2 regions of the Dyella japonica A8 genome follow, and region 2 is predicted to be linked to the other one. Evidence: predicted binding sites of a transcription regulator. Region 2 holds the regulator's gene; the other holds the start of a gene.

Evidence for each region. Region 2 encodes HrcA, which represses chaperone genes, less so after heat shock. Its sites were predicted from a motif close to TTNGCACTCNNNNNNNNNGAGTGCNAA; they were not measured.
Region 1: the regulator HrcA is predicted to act here: its motif matches at 6,280-6,306, upstream of rpoH (RNA polymerase sigma factor RpoH).

Annotation. Positions count from the first base shown of each region.
Region 1 covers NZ_CP008884.1:4,743,915-4,751,812, forward strand. The annotation lists gene HY57_RS20255 (efflux RND transporter permease subunit) at 1-2,861, opposite strand, end outside; gene HY57_RS20260 (sensor histidine kinase) at 3,151-4,584, opposite strand; gene HY57_RS20265 (response regulator transcription factor) at 4,581-5,282, opposite strand; gene rpoH (RNA polymerase sigma factor RpoH) at 5,394-6,251, opposite strand; gene ung (uracil-DNA glycosylase) at 6,438-7,139, opposite strand; gene HY57_RS20280 (response regulator) at 7,136-7,898, opposite strand, start outside.
Region 2 covers NZ_CP008884.1:2,700,523-2,708,420, reverse strand. The annotation lists gene dapB (4-hydroxy-tetrahydrodipicolinate reductase) at 1-754, opposite strand, end outside; gene HY57_RS21595 (hypothetical protein) at 842-1,084, opposite strand; gene dnaJ (molecular chaperone DnaJ) at 1,103-2,227, opposite strand; gene dnaK (molecular chaperone DnaK) at 2,358-4,286, opposite strand; gene grpE (nucleotide exchange factor GrpE) at 4,448-4,966, opposite strand; gene hrcA (heat-inducible transcriptional repressor HrcA) at 5,053-6,105, opposite strand; gene recN (DNA repair protein RecN) at 6,299-7,898, shown strand, end outside.

The sequences.
Region 1 (7,898 bases), 2.0 Mb from region 2:
ATGCACATGATCGCGCCCGTCAACGCCGGCACCGACAGCGTGGTGTGCGTGACGAAGAGCATCCACACGATACCGGCGAGCGCGGCGGGAAGGGCCGTGATGATCACGAACGGATCGGTCCACGACTGGAAGTTCACCACGATGAGCAGGTACACCAGCACGCCCGAGCCCAGCAGGCCGAACAGCAAGCCTGAGTAGGCATCGTGCATGGTCTGCACCTGGCCGAGCAGCGCGATGTTCGCGCCCTTGGGCTTGTCTTTCTCGGTGTCGCTGAGCACCTGCCGGATGTCGCCGGCCACGGCGCCAAGGTCACGCCCCTGGGTGGTCGCGAAGATCTCCACCATCGACTGGATGTTGTACTGGCTGACGATGGTGTTGCGATGCGTACGCGTGATGTCGGCGAGCGCGCCCAGCACCTGCGGATTGCCGCCGCTCTTGGCGGTGATCGGCAAGTTGCTCAGTTGCGCCAGCGAATCGAGCTGGTACTGCGGCACCTGGGCCGAGATGGGATACGTCACGTTGTTGTCGGGATTGAGCCAGAAGGTCGGCGCGACCTGCGACGTACCCGACAGGTCCGCCACCAGGCTACTGGTGACATCCGCCTCCGTCAGCCCGAGCAATTGGGCGCGCGTGCGGTCCACGTCGATGCGGAACGTCGGCTGGGCCTGCGACTGCTGGATGCGTGCGTCCGCCACGCCCGGGATCTGGCGGATCTTGTTGAGCAGTTCGTTCGCGTACGCGAAGTTCTTGTCCAGATGGAAACCGCGAATCTGCAGGTCGATCGGTGCCGGTGAACCAAAGTTGAGGATCTGGCTGACGATGTCCGCTGGCGGGAACGAGAACGTCGAACCGGGGAACTGTCGCGGCAGCTTCTCACGCAGGATCTTCACGTATTCCGCACTCGGGCGGTGGCCTTCCTTCAGCGAAATCTGGATGTCGCCATCCTGTTCGCCGATTTCGCCGGTGTTGTTGTAGATCGTATTGATCGAGCTGGCGTACTGGCCGATGTTGTCGACCATGGCCTCGATGTCGTTCGGCGGAATGACCTGGCGAATCGCCTTCTGGATGTCCGCGAATTCCGCCGCCGTCACCTCCACGCGGGTACCGACTGGCGCACGCACGTGCACGAGGATCTGGCCGCCATCCACGTCCGGGAAGAAGTTGCGACCCAGGCCCGGAATCAAGGCAAACGAAAGCACCACGAAGCACAGGAACCCCGTCACGAACACCTTGCGGTGCTGCAACGCCAGGTTGAGCAAGCCGCTGTAGCCGGCGCGGAAGGTTTCAAAGCGATCCACAAAACCGCGCTGGAACCGGCCCAGGGCCGAGGTCGGCGGCGGCAGGGGCAGATGCTGGCCGTGCTCATCCACGGTCGGTGGGTGTTCGTGCAGCAGATACTTCGCCATCGTCAGCACGAGCGTGCGCGACAGGATGAAGGAGAAGATCATGGCGAAGATCACCGCTTCCGCCATCGGCACGAACAGGTAGCGCGCCACGCCCGGCAGGAAGAACATCGGCACGAACACGATGCAGATGCAGCACAGCGACACGAATGCCGGCACGATGATCTGCGCCGAACCGTCCACGATCGCCGTGATGACGTCCTTGCCCTGCTCCAGGTGCCAGTTGATGTTCTCGATGGTCACCGTGGCTTCGTCCACCAGGATGCCCACCGCCAGCGCCAGACCACCCAGGGTCATGATGTTGAGCGTCTGGCCGATGGCCGACAGCGTGAACACCGAGCCCAGCACGGCGAGTGGAATCGACGTGGTGATGATCAGCGTGGAGCGCCAGCTGCCCAGGAACAACAGGATCATCAGGCTGGTGAGCGCGGCGGCGATGATGCCCTCGCGCACCACGCCGTCGATCGACGCGCGTACGAACAGCGACTGGTCACCGATCGGCGTTACCGTCAGATTGTCGGGCAACGCGTCCTTCATCTGCGCGACCTTGTCGCGCGCACCGGCCACGATGGCCAGCGTGGAGGTCGAACCGTTCTTCAGGATCGACAGCAGCGTGGAACGCACGCCATCGACATGCACGATATTGGTCTGCGGCGGGTTGCCGTCACGCACATGGGCCACGTCGCGCACGTAGATCGTCGTGCCATTGACCTGCTTGACCGGCAGGTCTTCCAGTTCCTGCACGTGCGTGGCCGCGTTGTTCAGCTCCATCACGTATTCGTACTTGCCGATCTTCTGCGTGCCGATCGGGCTGATCTGCTGCTGGTTGGCCAGGGCATTGGCGATGTCCTGCGTGGACAGGCCGCGCGCCTGCAAAGCCTCGGGGTCCACGTCCAGCTGGATCTGGCGCGTCTTGCCGCCGAACGGGTAAGGGATGGCCGCACCCGGCACCGTCACCAGCTGCGGGCGCAACTGGTTGAGGCCAAGGTCGCCCAGCTGCTGCTCGGACAGGCCCTTGCCCGACAGTGCCAGCTGCAGGATCGGCACCGTCGACGCGTTGTAGTTGACGATCAATGGCGGCGTCGCGCCGGGCGGCATCTGCTTGAGCAAGGTCTGCGCCACCGCCGTCACCTGCGCGTTCGCGGTGGCGATGTTCACGCCCGGCTGGAAGTAGATCTTGGTGATGCCCATGCCATTGAGCGACTCCGACTCGATGTGCTCGATGTCGTTGACGGTCGTGGTGAGCACGCGCTCGAACGGGGTGTTCATGCGTCCGGCCATCTGGTCGGGCGTCATGCCGGTGAATTGCCAGGCCACCGCAATCACCGGAATGTTGATCTCCGGGAAAATGTCGGTGGGCGTGCGTACGGCCGACATCACACCAAAGATGAGAATGGTCAGCGCGAGTACAACAAACGTATAGGGCCGCGTAAGCGCGATCCGGACGATGCCAAGCATGCGGGGGATTTCCGTGCGCGAAATGATGCGTCGCCACAAATTTTCGCACGGGCCCGCTGGCGCAAGGAGGGGCCAGCGGATGAAGATAATTTCATGTTGTTTAATGAAAGCGCGGTACGGGCACGGATGAAGAAATCTTCATGTGGTGCATGCCTGACGTGCTCCCGACTTCATGCCCCGCTACCCCTCACCATCATTCCAATCCTCGCCGGAATGCCGGTGTGGGATTAGGGATGATGAGGGGTGTAAGACGTCGCGCGAGCCCGAGGCGCAGGCTCCTCTGCGCACGTCACACCGTCATCGGCGTGACCTCTGGCACAGAGCGCGACAGGCAGGTGCCCACCTTGTCGTCCGGCCCCAGCGTGTAGCAGTACAAGGTGAGGCGCGCCCCGCTGCTGCCGGTGTCGCCGATATCGAGCGCATAGCCGTGCAGGCGCACGATGGCGCTGACGATGCTCAGGCCCAGGCCCGAACCGCCCGTGGTGCGGCTATTGTCGCCGCGATAGAAACGCCGCGTCACCGCGTCCCGCTCGTCGGCGGGAATGCCCGGGCCGCTGTCGATCACGTCCACGCGCGGGCCGCGCTTGTCCATACTGGCGCGCAGGCTCACCTTGCCGCCCGACGGCGTGAACTTGATCGCGTTGCCGACAAGATTGGCTAGCGCCTCGAACAACAGGTGCGCATCGGCACGCACGGGAGTAAGTGGCTGGATATCCAGCTCGAACGCCTGACCGCGATCCTCCGCCACCGGTGCATAGAACTCGTGCACCTGGCGCAGCACCTGCCCCACGTCCACTTCGTCGAAGCAGGCCGCGCGGTGGCGATCCTCCAGCTCCGACACGCGCAACAGCGCGCGGAAGCGCGTCAGCACTTCGTCGATATCGACGATGCACGACTCCACCAGCGCGGCTTCCGGCTCGCCGTCCAGCTGCTGCTGCGTGCGATAGAGCCGTGCGCGCAGGCGCGTCAGCGGCGTGCGCAGGTCGTGCGCGATGTTGTCGCATACGCCCTTCACTTCATTCATCAGGCGCTCGATTTCGCCCAGCATCGTGTTGACGATGCCGGCCAGCTGGTCGAGTTCATCGCCGCGCCGGCTCACCGGCAAGCGCTTGGACAGGTCGCCCTGGCGGATGGGATCGGTCGCCGCCTGCAGCTCGCGGATGCGTTTTTCCGGGCCGCGACGCAACAGGAAGCCGCCGAGCAGGCCGGGGATGATGGTGAGCGAAAGCCCCCACAGCAGCGCACGACGGATGATCGCGCCGATGCCATCGATGGTGCTGATGTCCTTGGCGATGACGAGGATGTCGCCGTTGGGCAGCGTGGTCGCCAGGCCGCGCGCGCGCACGCGCTCCGCATCGCGGTCGGGTCGTGGCAAGCCGTGTCTCAGCAAATGCACCTGGCCGTCACGCAGCAGCGAGGCCGGCAGATGGTCGATATTGCCCGCTACCGGCTGGTGATCCTTGTCGAACAGCCCCACCGACATGATGCCGTGCGGGTCGATCGCCGCCGCGGCATCCACCGTCGTCGCCAGCCGGGACGGCTCGGTGGAGGCGATGTAGTGCATGCGCTGCTGCAACATCTGGTCGATGACCGTATTGAGGTAACGCGTGGTTTCCCACTGGATCACCCCGACGAGCACCGCGCCCCACACGACGAACAGCGATCCGTAGATCAGGATCAGCCGCGAGGTGGTCGAGTGCCAGCTGTTTGGACGTCCGTTCATGACACCACCGTGGCGGCTTCGTTGGCGGCCGCGATCATGTAGCCGGTGCCACGCACCGTGTGGATCAACGCCGGCTGCCCGGCGCCGTCGATCTTCCGCCGCAAGCGCGCGATGTGCACATCGATCACATTGGTGCCCGGGTCGAAATGGAAGCCCCACACCGTCTCGAAGATCATCGTGCGGGTGAGCACCTGTCCGGAATTGCGCATCAGGAATTCGAGCAGGCGATATTCGGTGGGCAACAGCGTCAGCGGCTGGCCGCCGCGATAGGCCACGTGGCTCACCAGGTCCAGCTCAAGATCGGCCACGCGAAGGCGCTGCACCACGGCCTGCGGCTGGCGTCGGCGTAACAGCACTTCGGCGCGTGCGGACATTTCATCCGGCGCGAAAGGCTTGGTGAGGTAGTCATCGCCACCGGCGCGCAATCCACGCACGCGCTCGTCGACATCGCTCAGCGCGCTGATCATCAGCACCGGCGTGTCGCGTCCCGCGCGGCGCAGCTCGGCCACCACGTCGATGCCGTCCATGCCTGGCAGCATGCGATCGAGTGTAATCAGGTCGTACTCGCGCTGCGTGGCATGCGCCAGGCCGTCGCGACCGTTCGCAACCCAGTCGGCCTGCATGCCGTGCGCACTGAGTTCCGCGACGATCTCGCGCGCGGTGGTTTCGTCGTCTTCGATGACCAGCACTTGGGGCATGGCAGCCATAACACCGTGGATCCAGTGGCGGGAGCGCGGAGTCAGCCATGTCCCCGCAAAGCCAAACGGCCCCGATGGGGGCCGTTTGTCATCTTACGCTGACGTCGAAGATCAGGCGGCGAAAAGGCCGCGCATCTTCTTCATCGCGTTGGCCTCGACCTGGCGGATGCGCTCGGCGGAGACGCCGTATTCGTCCGCAAGATCCTGCAGCGTGGCCTTTTCTTCGTTGAGCCAGCGGCGCTGGATGATGTCGCGCGAGCGCTCGTCCAGGTTCCGCAGCGCCGTGGACAGCGTGTCGAGCTGGTTGTCGGCCTGGTCGGCATCGGCCACGTTGTCGTACGGGTCCGCGCCTTCGTCGATCAGGAACGCTTCCGGCGCCGGCTTGGCATCGTCCTCGGCATCCGCCGGGGCTTCGAAGCCGATGTCACGGCCCGACAGGCGCGATTCCATCTCGCGAACGGTCGCTTCCGGCACGCCCAGATCCTGGGCGACCATGCGCACTTCCTCGGCGTTCATCCAGCCCAGGCGCTTCTTGCTCTTGCGCAGGTTGAAGAACAGCTTGCGCTGCGCCTTGGTCGTGGCGACCTTCACGATGCGCCAGTTGCGCAGGATGAACTCGTGCATTTCGGCACGGATCCAGTGCACGGCGAAGCTCACCAGGCGCACGCCCTGATCGGGGTTGAAACGCTTGACGGCCTTCATCAGGCCAATGTTGCCTTCCTGGATCAGGTCGGCCATCTGCAGGCCGTAGCCGCTGTAGCCGCGAGCCACGTGCACCACGAAGCGCAGGTGGGACATCACCAGCTTGCGGGCCGACTCCAGGTCTTCTTTTTCGTTGTAGCGACGCGACAGCGTCTGCTCCTCGTCCTGGCTGAGCACCGGAATCCGATGGACCGCCGAGATATAGGCATCCAGACTGCCGACGACACTCGGCACCGGCAGGTTGGCGGTCACCAAAGCTTGAGACATGTTGGAACCTCCTGAATAGGGGATCAGCTTAGCACTCGGGTAGTGAGAGTGCTAAAGGCCCCGAAAGGTTCCGGGACCTTTGATGAACTGAATAGTACAGGAATTTGGGGCAACTGTCCAGCGAGGCACCCCAGGGGAGGTGCCACTATGCCGCCCTGTCGGTTCAGCGGCCGTGAAAGGCCGGTTTCAGGCGAGTTCCGAGCGCATGGGCAGGGACCAGTCCACCGGTGCCACCCCTCGGCTCTCCAGGTATTGGTTAGCCGCCGAGAAGTGCCCGCAGCCGATGAAACCGCGGTGCGCTGACAAAGGAGATGGGTGCACGGACCGCAAAATGCAATGCCGGCGGCCATCGATCAGCTGGCCCTTTTTCTGGGCATAGGAACCCCAGAGCATGAACACCAGCCCCTCCCGCTCCCGGTTGAGGGCATCGATGGCGGCATCGGTAAACCCTTCCCAGCCCTTGCCCTGATGGGAGCCGGCCATGCCCTGCTGGACGGTGAGCGTGGCGTTGAGCAGCAGCACGCCCCGGTCTGCCCAGGGGGTCAGGCAGCCGTGGTCGGGGGCCTTGTAGCCCAGGTCCCGGTGAATTTCCTTGAAGATGTTCTGCAGCGACGGCGGCGTCTGCACGCCCGGCCGCACCGAGAAGCACAGCCCATGGGCCTGATTCGGGCCGTGGTACGGGTCCTGCCCCAGGATCACCACCCGCACGGCGTCGAACGGGGTGTGATCGAAAGCGGCGAAGATCTCCGGGCCCGGCGGGTAGATCACCTTGCCGGCATGCTTTTCGTTGCGGAGGAAGTCCGACAGGGACTTCATGTCGGGTCGGGCCAGGTAGTCACCGATGCGGGCCTTCCACGAAGGCTCCAGCTTGATCCGATCCTCGGTCACGCCGCCTCGCCCCGCTCGCGCAGGTGCTGGGAAACGCGCAGCTGGAACAGCAGCTTGGTCATCAGCAGTTTTTCCTCGATGGGTTTCTCGACCAGGTCGTTGGCACCGGCGCGCAGCAGCGCGGCCTGGTTAGCCGGGTTCTCGTCGCCGGTCATCACCAGCACCGGCAACCGGCCCTTGCCATAACCGTATTCGCGCCGGATGCGTTCCAGCAGGTCGCCGCCGGTGAGCTCGCCCTTCAGGCTAACGTCGGTGAGCACGATGTCCGCGCCGACCCTGGAGGCGTCCTTCGCCTTGTCGAGCAGGACCAGCGCGTCCTCCACGCTGACCACGTGGTGCACGGTGAGGCCGTGTTTTTCCAGGATGCGGCGGGTCGCCAGCGCCACCACGCGGCTGTCTTCCACATAGAGCACTTCGCCCTGCGCGGAATCGGCGGGCTTGACGTAGCCGCGGATGAACTCCGCCAACGCCTGGAAACCCAGCGACTTGTCGAAATAGTCGGTGACGTGCTCACCCAGCGTGCGGCTGTGCAGGCGGCCATCCACGTCGCCCGATACCACCACGATGGGCACGTAGGCCTGGGCGGCGGATTCACGCACGTGGCGCGCAAGCTCCAGCCCATCCATGTCGGGCAGGCGCAAGGCAATGGTGATGAAGTCGAAGGCGCCGCCGTCCATCAGTTCCTTGGCTTCCGCGCCGCTGCCGGCGCCCACCACGTCACTGTCCGGCAACTCGCTCTTCAACACGCGGGCGATCAGC
Region 2 (7,898 bases):
CCACCCGGCCGCTGAGCCAATGGGCGGCCTCCAGTGCGCCGCGGGCGAAAATCGAGCGATCCGTAGCCCGATGGGTGAGCTCGATACGCTCGCCCTGCCCCATCAGGAACACCTCGTGCTCGCCCACCACGTCGCCCCCACGCACCACGGCGAAACCGATGGTGCCAAGCTCGCGCGGGCCGACGCGCCCCTCGCGCGCGTACACCGCGCTTTCGCGCAGCGAGGTGCCGCGCGCCGCCGCTGCCGCCTCGCCTAAGGCCAGGGCGGTGCCCGACGGTGCGTCTTCCTTGCGGTTGTGGTGCGCCTCGATGATGTCCAGGTCCCAGTCCGGCAGCGCCGCCGCCGCCTGGCGAAGCAGGCGCGTAAGCACGGCCACGCCCAGGCTGAAATTGGCAGAGCGCAGCAACGCGATACGCGCGGCCGATGCGTTGAGCCGTTGCGCAAACGTCGCATCAAGACCCGTCGTGCCGGTGACCAGTCCCACGCTGTTGGATTCGCAGTACGTCAGCGCCTCGGCCAAACCCGCCGGGCCGCTGAAATCCACCACTACGTCCAGCGTTCCCGGGGCCGGCCATTCGTGCGAATAGGTCAGCGCGCCGGCACAGGCGTCAATCGGCTGCCCGAGCTTCGACGAAGTCGGCGAAGCAATGGCGGCGACCAGGATGAAGCGGGCATCGTCCTTGACCAGCGCAAGCAAAGCCTGCCCCATGCGACCGGTGGCGCCATTGATGGCGAGGCGAACGGGCTTGGGCATGGGGGCTTCCTGGATGGCGGACAACGAAGTGGCGATGCTACTGCGTGCAGGCATGGTTGTGCACGACGGTATCCCGTCCCTCGAAAGTCATTCCCCGCGGGAATAAAGAGCGTAGAGGCATCCCTCGCCCTCTTTCTCGTCATTCCGGCGCAGGCCGGAATCCAGTGGCGAGTAGGGCACGATCTTCGCAGGGGCTACCAGCCATTGTTCAAGCGCGTCGCAATAACCGACCGTTGTCGCTACTGGATTCCGGCCTGCGCCGGAATGACGAGCAAGGGGACTGAGGCAACACAAAAACAAAGCCCCGGCATTCGCCAGGGCTTCGGACATGCGACACGTACCGCCGATTTATGAGGTAACGCGCGACCAGAACTGCTTGACACCATCCACCCAGGTCTTGGCGCGCGGCGTGTGCTTCTCCGCTTCGCCATGGGCGAACGTCGTTTCAAGCTGTTCCAGCAAGTCGCGCTGCTGCTTGGTCAGGCGCACCGGGGTTTCCACCACCACGCGGCAGATCAGGTCGCCGGTACGGGCGCTGCGCACGGACTTCACGCCACGTCCGCGCAGGCGGAACATCTGGCCGGTTTGCGTTTCCGGCGGGATATTGATCGGCACTTCGCCTTCCAGCGTCGGCACGAGCAACTCCGCGCCCAGGGCAGCCTGCGCGAAGCGGATCGGCAGTTCGCAGTGCAGATCGTTGCCTTCGCGCTGGAAGATGTCGTGCTCGCGCACGCGCACTTCCACGTACAGATCGCCGGCTTCGCCACCGGCCGGGCCAGCTTCGCCCTGCCCGGTCAGGCGGATACGGTCGCCGTTGTCCACGCCCGCGGGAATGTTCACGGACAGCGCACGCGTCTCTTCCAGACGGCCCTCGCCATCGCACTCCTTGCAAGGCTTCTCGATCATGTGGCCGCTGCCGCCGCAATGCGGGCAGGCCTGCTGGATGGAGAAAATGCCGTTCTGCATGCGCACGCGGCCGTGGCCTGCGCAGGTCTTGCAGGTCACCGTCTTGCCGTCGGCGGAGCCGCTGCCGTTGCAGTGGTGGCAGTTGACCTGGGTGGGAATCTCGATCTTCTTTTCGACGCCGAACACGGCCTCTTCCAGATCGAGCTCCATGATGTAGCGCAGATCGGAGCCGCGACGCGAACGTCCGCGCCCGCCGCCGCCCATGCCGAAAATATCGCCGAAGATGTCGCCGAAGATGTCGCCCATGTCGCCAAAGCCGCCGCGACCGCCGCCCATGCCGTGCTCGAAGGCAGCATGGCCGTGCTGGTCGTACATGGCGCGCTTCTGGTCATCCGACAGAACTTCGTAGGCCTCCTTGGCCTCCTTGAATTTCTCCTGTGCGTGCGGATCGTCCGGGCAACGGTCCGGGTGGTACTTCATCGCCAGTCGACGGAACGACTTCTTCAGTTCGACCTCGGTGACGGTGCGCTCCACCCCAAGGATTTCATAGTAATCACGCTTGCTCATCGTTGCATCCGGCATGGATCGCTCACTTCCACATGAATCGAGCGATCCATGTCTCCTCAACAAACAGCCCGCGGCCAGACTCGAGTCCGGACGCGGGCTGCGTCAGATCGGCAGCGCCGACCGGCCAATATTACTTCTTGTCGTCCTTGACTTCAGTGAACTCGGCATCGACCACGTCGTCCTGACCGGCCGAGGAGCCGCCCGCCTGATGGCCGGCATGGGCACCGGCATCGGCCTGGGCGCCGCCCTGGGCCGCGGCGTAGAGGGCCTGGGCCACCTGCTCGAGCTTCTCGATCTTCGACTCGATGGCGCCCTTGTCGTCGCCGTCCTTCACCTTCTCAAGGTCGGACAGCGCACCCTCGATGCTGCTCAGCTGTTCGCCCGGCACCTTGCCGCCGTGCTCCTTGAGCGCGCTGCGGGTGGCGTGCACCAGCTGGTCGGCCTTGTTGCGGGTGGCGACGAGCTCGTGGAACTTCTTGTCTTCTTCCTTGTTGGCCTCGGCGTCGGCCACCATGCGGGCGATCTCTTCCTCGGACAGGCCCGAACCGGCCTTGATTTCGATCTTCTGTTCCTTGCCGCTCTTCTTGTCCTTGGCCGACACGTGCAGGATGCCGTTGGCGTCGATGTCGAAGGTCACTTCGATCTGCGGCATGCCGCGCGGCGCCGGCTCGATGCCCTGCAGGTCGAACTTGCCCAGCGACTTGTTGGCGCTGGCACGCTCGCGCTCACCCTGCAGCACATGCACGGTCACAGCGCTCTGGTTGTCGTCGGCGGTGGAGAACACCTGCGAGGCCTTGGTCGGCACGGTGGTGTTCTTCTCGATCAGCTTGGTCATCACGCCGCCCATCGTCTCGATACCGAGCGACAGCGGGGTGACGTCGAGCAGCAGCACGTCCTTCACGGTACCGCCCAGCACGCCGCCCTGGATCGCGGCGCCGACAGCGACGGCCTCGTCCGGGTTGACGTCCTTGCGCGGTTCCTTGCCGAAGAAGTCCTTCACCGACTCCTGCACCTTGGGCATGCGGGTCTGGCCACCGACGAGGATCACCTCACTGATGTCGGACACGCGCAGGCCGGCGTCATTCAACGCGGTGCGGCACGGCTCGATGGTGCGCTTGATCAGGTCTTCCACCAGCGACTCGAGCTTGGCACGGGTCAGCTTGATGTTGAGGTGCTTCGGGCCGGAAGCGTCGGCCGTGATGTACGGCAGGTTCACTTCGGTCTGGTGGCTGGACGACAGCTCGATCTTCGCGCGCTCGGCGGCGTCCTTCAGGCGCTGCAGCGCGAGCGGATCCTTGCGCAGGTCCATGCCCGTGTCTTTCTTGAATTCTTCGACGAGGTAGTCGATGACGCGCATGTCGAAGTCTTCGCCACCCAGGAAGGTGTCGCCGTTGGTGGCCAGCACTTCGAACTGCTTCTCGCCGTCGACTTCGGCGATCTCGATGATGGACACGTCGAACGTGCCGCCGCCGAGGTCATACACCGCCACCTTGCGGTCGGCGCCCTTCTTGTCCAGGCCGTAGGCCAGCGCGGCCGCGGTCGGCTCGTTGATGATGCGCTTGACGTCCAGGCCGGCGATGCGGCCGGCGTCCTTGGTGGCCTGGCGCTGGCTGTCGTTGAAGTAGGCCGGCACCGTGATCACGGCTTCGGTGATGGTCTCGCCGAGATAGTCTTCGGCGGTCTTCTTCATCTTCATGAGGACCTTGGCCGAGATCTCCTGCGGAGCCATCTTCTTGCCGTCGGAGGTCTCCACCCAGGCGTCGCCGTTGTCATGCGCGATGATGCCGTAGGGCACGATGTGCAGGTCTTTCTGCACTTCCGCGTCGGTGAACTTGCGGCCGATCAGGCGCTTCACCGCGTAGAAGGTGTTCTTGGGGTTGGTCACGCTCTGGCGCTTGGCCGGCGCGCCCACCAGGACTTCGCCGTCCTTGGTGAATGCAACGATGGACGGCGTGGTGCGGTCGCCTTCCGAGTTTTCGATGACCTTGGCGGTGGTGCCGTCCATCACGGCGACGCACGAGTTGGTCGTGCCCAGGTCGATACCGATGATTTTACCCATGTTGTCTACTCCCGAATGCTTTAAGCGACCCCTCGGCCGCGATCTGATTTGTCAGATGGGGCCCGGCACGTACCATCTCAATGCCGGCAAGACCCCGTATGCCTTTCCGCCGAAGCCCGCAGGGGACGCCGTTCAGGCGCCCTCGACCGCGAGCCGGGGCGTTACTCCTTGGCGACCGCCACCAACGCGGGGCGCAGAAGCCGGTCGTTCAGCACGTAGCCCTTCTGGAGCACGCTGACGACCGTGTTGGGGGCCGCGCCCGGGGCCTCCACCATGCTAACGGCGTGATGCTTGTCCGGATCCAGCGGTTGCCCCACTGGGTCGACCTGCACCAGGCCATTGTTCTCGGCAATCTTCAACAGCGACTTCAGCGTCAGCGCGATGCCCTCGCGCATGCTGGCCACGTCACCGCCTTCCACCTGCAGGCCGCGCTCCAGGCCGTCGTAGACGGGCAGCAGCTCGTTCAGCAGCTTCTCGTTGGCGAAGCGGCGGGCCTGCTCCACGTCGCGGTGCAGGCGGCGGCGCTGGTTCTCGATCTCCGCCTTTTCGCGCAACACGGTGTCGCGCAGCTCCACGTTGTTCGCCTCCAGCTCCGCGATGCGCGCCTTCAGCGCCTCCAGCTCTGCGCTGGCCGCGTCGCCCTGCGCCCCGGTGGGCGTCGTTGGATCGTTGCTTTGCATGAATCACTCCAAGCCTTATCCGTGGCCGGCACCAAGCGGCACCAACCGTCAATCACTTGCGGGTAAAACCCCGCCTCCCGAGCGCGTTATAAGGTCGTCGCGACGCGATTCAAGGCGTCGCTGAGCAAACCGGCCGTTGCCTGCACCACGGGAATCACCCGCTCATAGGCCATGCGGGTGGGGCCGATCACCCCGACCGCACCCAGCACGCGCCCCTGGGCTCCGTAGCTGGCCGTGACCACGCTGCAACCATCCAGCGCCGCAAACCCTGATTCTTCGCCGATGAACAGGCGCACGCCAGGGGCTTTGGCGCACACTTCCATGAGCTGCAGCAGCTCGCTTTTCTTCTGGAATGCCTCGAACAGCTCGCGCAGGCGCTCCAGGTTGGCCAGCTCCGAATAACCCATCAGATTGGTCTGGCCGCTGACCAGTACGTCGTCGCTCTCGCTCTGCGGGGCGAACGAGGCCGCCGCCAGTTCCACCGCGCTGGACATCAGGCGGTTGAGCTCGCCACTGGCCTCGCGCAGTTCACGCAGCAGGTGGCCCCGGATGTCGTCCAGGCGCAGGCCGGCAAACTGGGCATTGAGATAGTTGGCCGCCTGCTCCAGCTCGCGGCCGTCCAGCGGCCTGGCCAGTTGGACAATGCGGTTCTGCACCTGGTTGTCCGAAAACACCAGGATCACCAGCACCCGGGCATCGGGCAGCGCCACGAAATCGATGTGTCGCAGGGGGAAGTCAGCCTGCCGCGGCACCGTGACCACGCCGGCGAACTGCGTCATCGCCGACAGCAAGGTCGAGGCGTTGCCCAGCAGGTCGCGGGTGGTGGTCGGGCCCGGGGGCAGCTCGCGGCGCAGGCGCGCCATCTCGTCCTGCGGCAGGGGCTGCAGTTCGATCAGGCTGTCCACAAACAAACGCAGGCCGCGCGGCGTCGGCACGCGCCCCGCCGAGGTATGCGGCGACGCCACCAGGCCGGCGTCTTCCAGGTCGGACATGATGTTGCGGATGGTCGCCGGGCTCACGTCCAGCCCGGAGGAGCGCGACAGCGTGCGCGACCCTACGGGCTCGCCATCGGCGAGGTACTGGGCAATCAATGTGCGCAGGAGTCGGCGTGCGCGGGCATCGAGTTGGGCGGCAGGCATGCTGTAGCAATCCGTGAGACACAAAAGAAATAAGGTCTGGCGGCAAAGTTTGCAAGAAAGGGGACAGGGCCGGGGGGCGGGCGTGGCAAAACCGGGGTGTGGCGGAGTCATGCCATCGCCCAGGCATGCACCCCACTAGCCGCGCCCCATCCCCTCCCCTTTACAATCCCACGACTTCACCACGTCGCCGCCCATGCTCACCTCGCTCTACGTTCGTCATTTTGCCGTCGTCGAAGAAGCCGAGATCGCCTTCGGCCCGGGTCTTACCGTCGTCAGCGGCGAAACCGGCGCGGGCAAGTCCCTGCTGGTGGACGCCTTGATGCTGCTGGCCGGCGCCCGCGCAGACAGTGGCATGGTGCGCGCCGGCAGCGATCGCGCCGAGCTCACCGCCGAGTTCGACCTGAGCGAGCTCCCCGAGGCCCGCGAGTGGCTGCACCGCGAGGAACTGGACGAAGAGGACGCCTGCCAACTGCGCCGCGTCATCCGTGCCGAAGGCAGCTCGCGCGCCTGGATCAACGGCCGCCCGGCCAATGCCAGCCAGCTCGGCGAACTGGCCACGCTGCTGGTGGAGATCCACGGCCAGCACGAACACCAGGCCCTGCTGTCGCGGGCACACCAGATGGAACTGCTCGACGCCTACGCCGGCAACGAGGATCTGGTCGCCCAGGTCCGCGAGCTGGCCCAGCAATGGCGCGAGCTGGGCAACCGCATCCGCAAGCTCAGCGGCGGCGACGACCGCGAGCAGCGCATCGAACTGCTCAGCCACGAGCTGGGCGAACTGGAAAAGTGGGCGCTGCCCGCCAACGAACTCACCGAACTGGAAGTCAGCCACAAGCGCCTGGCCAACGCCGGACGCCTGGCCGAGGGCGCGGGCGGCGTGGTCGAACTACTCGATGGCGACAGCGAATTCGCCCTTCGTCGCGCCTTGGGCCGGGCCCAGTTGGAGATGAGCAAGCTCGCCGCGCTGGACGATCGCCTGGCGCCGCTGCTGGACCTGCTGGACAACGCCTCCATCCAGCTCAGCGAAGCCGCCGACGGCCTGGGCCGTTATGCACTCGATGTCGATCTGGACCCGGAGCGCTACAGCGAAGTCGACACCCACCTCACCCGACTGCACGAACTCTCGCGACGCCACCGGGTGCCCGTTCCCGAACTTCACGACAAGGCCGCCGCGCTACGCGAGGAGCTCGGTGAACTCGAAGGCGCGGGCGACGCCTTGGAAAAACTCGCCAGCCAGCGCACGCGCCTGCAGCAGCAGTACGACGAGCAGGCCGGCAAGCTCAGCGCCTCGCGTCTGCAGGCCGCCGAACGGCTCGGTGGCGAGGTCAGCGCCCTGATGGGCGAGCTGGGCATGAGTGGCGGCCGCCTCGTGGTCGAACTGGAAGCCACCAGCGACAGCGAGCCCGACGCGCAAGGCCGGGAGCGTTGCGAACTGCTGGTCAGCGCCAACCCCGGCCAGCCGCCGCGCGCCCTGCGCAAGGTCGCCTCCGGCGGCGAACTGGCGCGCATCAGCCTGGCCATCGAAGTGGCCACGCTGGGCAAGGACACTATCGGCACCATGGTGTTCGACGAAGTCGACACCGGCATTGGCGGCGCCGTGGCCGAGGTGGTGGGGCAGAAGCTCCGCGCCCTCGGCGCGCAACGCCAGGTGCTGTGCGTCACCCACCTGCCGCAGGTGGCCGCGCAAGGCCATGCGCACCTGCGCGTGAGCAAGGCCAGCGACGGCGAATCCACCCGCACGCGCATCGAGAAGCTCGATGCCAACGGTCGTCGTGACGAACTGGCGCGCATGC